Regions from separate parts of the Duganella hordei genome, predicted to be linked through region 2. Evidence: predicted binding sites of a transcription regulator. Region 2 holds the regulator's gene; the other holds the start of a gene.
What was found. Region 2 encodes LexA, which represses DNA repair genes until DNA is damaged. Its sites were predicted from a motif close to ACTGTATNNNNATACAGT; they were not measured.
Positions count from the first base shown of each region.

Region 1: a site for LexA is predicted at 1,754-1,771, ahead of dinB (DNA polymerase IV). Genes of this name have one in related genera too.

Region 1 covers NZ_BPWI01000004.1:124,233-127,437, reverse strand. Annotated here, with positions in the region: gene ABWW33_RS11140 (MFS transporter) at 1-848, shown strand, start outside; gene ABWW33_RS11135 (substrate-binding periplasmic protein) at 845-1,669, opposite strand; gene dinB (DNA polymerase IV) at 1,785-2,936, shown strand; gene ABWW33_RS11125 (recombination-associated protein RdgC) at 3,020-3,205, shown strand, end outside.
Region 2 covers NZ_BPWI01000027.1:20,768-23,972, forward strand. Annotated here, with positions in the region: gene ABWW33_RS31130 (tetratricopeptide repeat protein) at 1-351, shown strand, start outside; gene ABWW33_RS31135 (hypothetical protein) at 379-978, shown strand; gene lexA (transcriptional repressor LexA) at 1,012-1,650, opposite strand; gene rpsF (30S ribosomal protein S6) at 1,891-2,277, shown strand; gene priB (primosomal replication protein N) at 2,308-2,613, shown strand; gene rpsR (30S ribosomal protein S18) at 2,629-2,919, shown strand; gene rplI (50S ribosomal protein L9) at 2,954-3,205, shown strand, end outside.

The DNA of each region.
Region 1 (3,205 bases), on a different contig from region 2:
TGGTGGCGCTGTTCATGAGCGGCGTGGCGGTGGCCGGCGTGGTCGGCGGGCCGCTGTCGGGCTGGATCATGACGGCGTTCGCCGGCCGCTACGGACTGAGCGGCTGGCAATGGCTGTTCCTGCTGGAGGGCTTGCCGTCGGTGCTGATCGGCATCTGGACCCTGTTCTACCTGGACGACGGCATCCGTTCCGCCAGCTGGCTGGGCGAGGACGACAAGCGGCTGCTGGAGCGCGCCATCGCCGACGACGGCAAGGCGCAGCGGCACATGCCGCTGGCGCGGGTGTTAGCCAACGGCACGGTATGGCTGCTGGCGCTGGTGTACTTCCTGTTCGTCATGGGCTTGTACGGCGTCAGCTTCTGGCTGCCGCAGCTGGTCAAGAACAGCGGCGTCAAGGACGTGTTCGATATCGGCCTGCTGACGGCGGTCCCCTACGGCATCGCGGCCGTGGTCATGGTGCTGGCCGCGCGCCACTCGGACCGCAGCGGCGAACGGCGCTGGCATGCGGCCGCCGCCGCGCTGGCCGGCGCGCTGGGCCTGGTCGGCGCCACCTTGTATGCCGACAACACCGTCGTCGCGATGGCCGCGCTCAGCGTCGCCACGGCCGGCATCCTGACCACCTTCCCGATCTTCTGGAGCCTGCCGACCGCCATGCTGGGCGGCGCGGCGGCGGCGGCCGGCATCGCGCTGATCAATTCGGTCGGCAACCTGGCCGGCTTCGCCAGCCCCTACCTGGTCGGCGCCATCAAGGACGCGACCGGCAGCACGGCCAGCGGCATCTACCTGCTGGCGGCCAGCCTGGTGGCCGGCGCCGTGCTGGTGCTGGCGGCCGCGCGCCGGCCGCTCTAACGAGGCATCAGATCGAGGATGCCGCCGACGCCGCCGCTGAAGATCTCGCGGGCGACCTCGTCGCCGAGATAGCGCGCATACAGGCTTTGCACGGTGCCGTCGACTACCATCGCGCGGATGGCGTCGATGTAGCGCTGTCGCGTCGGCGCGCCGACCAGCGTGGTGGACACGTACAGCCCGATCACCGAGCGCGGCGATTCCTCCAGCGTGGCCGCAGTCATCGCGCCGACCAGGTGAAACTGGCGCTGGTGCAGCAGGTGGATGGTGCGCGGCGCCAGGATGCCGTCGGCACGGCCGGCCTGGATCTTGCGGAACGCCACGGCGTAATCGTTGACGTATTCCAGCCGCCCCAGCTTGGCCAGGCGGTCCATCTGCGCGAGCAGCCTGGGCGGATAGGAGATGCCGCGGCTGACGTTCAGGCGCGCGCTGCTGTTGTCGACGAAGTCGGCCAGGCTGTGGAACGGGCCGCCGCTCTGATTGGTCAGCAGCAGCTCGAACTGGGAATAGGCGTAGGGTATCCAGACGCCGTGGCGGTCGCGCTCGGCAGTATGCAGGGCGGCGCCGGTCACCTGCAGCTGGTCGCTGAGAAATTGCGCGAACAGCCGGCTGTGCGGGTACCAGACGACGTGGAAGGGGCAGCCGGTGCGGCGCTCGATCTCGCCGACCAGATCGACGGCGATGCCGCCGTAGCCCTCGCCATTGCGGAACGAGGTATAGCCGAGGTCGCTGATGCCGATGCGCGCCTCGGGACAAGCCGCCGGCGTGGCGGCGGCCAGGGGCGCGAACAAGAACAGCAGCGGGAGTCCGAAGTGTCTGTACATGGCGGTGACGGGCGCTTATTTACTTCAGTGTAACATCGGCCGCGGACGGCGTGCCCACTTGCGGTGCGATATGTTTCCGTGGATACTGTATGCATTCACAGTGATATTTCGGCACATGGTAGAAGATCCTCGGCGCATCGCCCACCTCGACATGGACGCGTTTTACGCCTCCGTCGAGCTGCTCACCTATCCGGAGTTGCGCGGCTTGCCGGTGGTCATCGGCGGCGGCCGCGACGCCCAGCCGGTGCCGCAGGCCGACGGCAGCCGCCGCTTCGCCCGGCTGCGCGACTACGTCGGCCGTGGCGTGATCACCACGGCCACCTACGAGGCGCGCGCGCTGGGCGTCGGCTCGGCGATGGGCATGATGAAGGCGGCCAAGCTGGCGCCCGACGCGATCCTGCTGCCGGTCAATTTCGACGCCTACCGCCATTATTCGCGGCTGTTCAAAAACGCCGTGGCCGCCATCGCGCCCGATTTCGAGGACCGCGGCATCGATGAAATCTATATCGACCTGACCCGCGTCGAAGGCGAAACGCGCGAGCTGGCGCAGCGCATCAAGCAGGCCGTGCGCGACGCCACCGGCCTGACCTGCTCGATCGGCGTGACCCCCAACAAGCTGCTGTCGAAGATCTGCTCCGACCTGGACAAGCCCAACGGCCTGACCGTTCTCGGCTACGACGATATCCCGGCCCGCATCTGGCCGCTGGGCGTGCGCAAGATCAACGGCATCGGCCCCAAGGCCACCGAGAAGCTGGCGGCGCTGGGCATCGCCACCATCGGCCAGCTGGCCGAGGCCGACGCCGGCCTGCTGCAGGACCATTTCGGCGCCCATTACGCGGCCTGGCTGGCGCAGGCCGCGCGCGGCGTCGACCACCGCGAAATTTCCACCAGCTCCGAAAGCAAGTCGATCAGCCGCGAGACCACTTTCGAGCGCGACCTGCACGCGCGCCAGGACCGCGACGCCTTGTCATCCATCCTGACCAAGCTGTGCGACCGCCTGGCGGACGATCTCAAGCGCAAAGGCTACGTCAGCCGCACCATCAGCATCAAGCTGCGCTTCGACGATTTCCAGATCGTCAGCCGCAACGTCACCTTGCCGCAGCCGGTGGCCGACGGCGCGGCCATCCTGCAGGCCGCGCGCGAATGCCTCAAGCGGGTGCCGCTGCAACGCAAGCTGCGCCTGCTGGGCGTGCGCGCCAGCACGCTGGAGCCGCCCGGCGCCGGCCCGCAGGCGCCAGCCCCCCGGCAAGGCGAATTGTTCGCCTAGCTGTGCAACACAATCGGTCCGGCGCTGCCGTCAGCGTGTAAAATGGCGCTCCCCTGGCATTACTGAAACAAGGCTAAATACTCATGTGGTTCAAGAATCTTCAGATTTACCGTCTGCCGGCCCCTTGGGCCTTTACCCCGGAACAATTGGAAGCCGCGCTCGCTCCTCACTCCTTCGTGCCAGCCACCAGCAATGAATTGCTGCGCCAGGGATGGGACACGCCGCGCCCTAACGGCGGCCTGGTGCACGTGGTCAACCAGCAGATGCTG
Region 2 (3,205 bases):
GCCTGGCTGGCCTGCTACAACGGTTTCGTCAAGAACCTGAACAGCCTGCTGCCAGCCGGCAAGGCAATCCCGGCCGACCTGCCCAACCTGATGACGGATGCCGAATTTGCCCAGTCCATCGCGCGCATGGACCAGGCCTACGCGGCCGCCGGCGCCGATGCGAAGAAGCAGGCCGACAGCGTGAACCTGGCGCAGGCAGCCTGGGAAGCCAAGACCACCGAGTACGTCAAGACCGCCAGCGCCCGCAGCCAGAACGCGCTGACCCAGCGCCAGGCGGAAACCGACCAGCAGCAGAACTGGGACCAGAACATGCGGGTCGGCAGTTCTATCATGGGCAAGAGCACCAAATAACTACGATGTGATAACCGGGAGTAAACGATGAGAGTTGCAATAATTGCTGGTCTGATGATCGTGATGGGCACGCAGGCTTGGGCTGCGGGGACGACCGATGTGGACCAGATCGTGGCCAAGCGCCGCGCGCACCAGGCGGACATCGACTATTACACCAGCCGCTACGACGGTGCCGACCTGGCCGCCAAGGCCAACTGCGCCGAGCCGGTGATGCCGTCCCATTCCGCTTCCCGCGACGGCGTCAAGCAGGTGCGTAACAATATCGCTGAATGGAGCGAGTGCTACAACCAGTTCATCGGCAGCTATAACGCCTTGTTGCCGGCCGGCAAAGCCATTCCGGCCGACGTGGCGGCGGTGATGACCGATGCCGAGCGCAAGGTCGCGGCCACGCGCATGGATATGGCCTATACCGAGATCGCCATGGAGATGCAGCGCAAGGCGCAGGCGCTGGACGTCAAGGCGGAGTTGTGGGCGCAGGCCACCTCGGAATTCCTGAAGGACCCGAGCTACGTCAAGCACTTCAAACAGAACTACTATTCGGTCAACAACAGCGACAACGGCATGGCTTCCTATGTTGTCGGCAGCGCCATGCCTGGCCAGCGTCCGACCGCAGACAACCGCCGCTAAGACCATAGCGGCGTCCGGGCAGCTGGCGCGAACTTAGTGCCAGCTGCGCATCAGGCCGACCGCCAGGCCTTCCAGCGCGAACTCGTCCGCTTCCGGATCGACCTTGATGATCTTGAAGTCCGGATTCTCCGGCAACAATTCCACCGTGGATCCCGTCTTCCGGTAGCGCTTGACCGTGACGTCGTTGCCGATGCGGGCCACGACGATCTGGCCGTTCTTGGCGCTGTCCACCTTCTTCACCGCAAGTAAATCGCCATCCATGATGCCGGCGTCGCGCATCGATTCGCCGCGCACCTTGAGCAGGTAGTCCGGCTTGGACGAGAACATCGCCGGATCAACGCTGTAGCTGGTTTCCAGGTTTTCCTGCGCCAGGATGGGCGAGCCGGCGGCCACGCGGCCGATCAGCGGCAGCGACATCATCAGCGACGGCGGCACCTTCGGCATCGCCGGCTCGGCATGCACGCCCAGCAGGCGGATACCGCGCGAGGTGCCGGCGGCGATCTCGATCGCGCCCTTGCGCGCCAGCGCCTGCAGGTGCTCCTCGGCCGCGTTGGCGGATTTGAAGCCCAGTTCATTGGCGATCTCGGCACGGGTCGGCGGGAAGCCGGTGTTTTCGATGGCATCCTTGATCAGATTGAGAATTTGTTCCTGTCGTGCGGTGAGCTTGATCATAGAGTCCGTTGGGCCTGTGTATATAGACAGTCTGTATTTTTGTACAGTGTGAGAGGAAATGCAAGAGGATTTGTTGCTTTGGGCGAAATAAATTCATGCGGCCTCATAGGGCGGGGAATTTCGGCGGCGGGCCGGGGCTGGTTTTTTGGCCCAAAAGCTGATATAGTCGCGGGCTTACCTCTTCCCACACCTGTCTTGACGCCAGGGTGGGCTATATTCACAGTCCTTAAGGGAGTTTGCATGCGTCACTATGAAATAGTATTTATCGTCCACCCGGACCAGAGCGAGCAAGTGCCCGCCATGATCGAGCGTTACAAAACCACCGTAACGACCCGCGGCGGCGCCGTGCACCGTGTTGAAGATTGGGGCCGTCGTCAGATGGCTTACTCGATCCAGAAACTGGCTAAAGCACACTACATCTGCCTGAACATCGAATGCGACAACGAGACCCTGGTCGAGCTGGAAACCGCCTTCAAATTCAATGATGCCGTGCTGCGTCACCTGACCGTCAAGATGAAGAAAGCGGAAACCGCTCCTTCGCCGATGATGAAGTCGGTACAACGTGAAGATGCAGCGAAATCGCATCGCACCGAAGCTCCAGCAGCCGCTGCTGCTCCTGCGGCCTAATTGTTTCAGAACCGGGCTGAATCAGCTCCAGTGAATGTAAGCCAATTCATCGCCTTGATCGCCGAACGGGACGCCTTGCGCTATACCCCGGCCGGCATGCCGATCGTGAACGCTGTCCTGCAGCACCGGTCGCAGCAGATGGAGGCGGGCATTGCCCGATTGAGCGAGTTTGAAATTTCCGCGGTTGCCGCGGGCGAGATTTCAGGCCGCTTCAGTCAGGCGCCACTGGCAGGCATGTATCAGTTCACCGGTTTTCTGAACAAGAAGAATCGCAATAGCAAAAGCCTGGTGTTTCACATCATTGATTTTAGTGCTGTCCCAGACAGCTCAATTTAAATACAGGAGCCTAAAATGGCATTCGGTAAAAAGTTCGACAAAAACAAGCTCAAGCTGAAAGAAAAGCGCAAGCAACAAAACCCATTGTTCAAACGTAAGAAGTTCTGCCGCTTCACCGCAGCAAACGTTGAACAAGTTGACTACAAAGACGTCGACACCCTGAAGGACTTCGTCCAGGAAAACGGCAAAATCATGCCAGCACGTCTGACCGGTACCAAGGCGCACTACCAGCGTCAAGTTGACACCGCAATCAAGCGCGCCCGCTACCTCGCGCTGCTGCCTTACACCGATCTGCACCACGCTTAATTGCGTAGTCTAGATAAGATCCTGGAGAAGAACTATGCAAATCATTCTGTTAGAAAAAGTCGTCAACCTGGGCAACCTGGGTGAAGTCGTTAAAGTTAAAGACGGTTACGCACGTAACTTCCTGATTCCGCAAAAAATGGCTCGCCGCGCTACCGCGTCGGCCGTTGCTGAATTCGAAGTCAAGCGCGCTGAACTGGAAAAAGCTGCTGCCGCCAAACTGGCCGCCGCGCAAGCCCAAGGCGAGAAACTGAACGGCATGACCGTGAACGTTTCGCAAAAAGCTGGT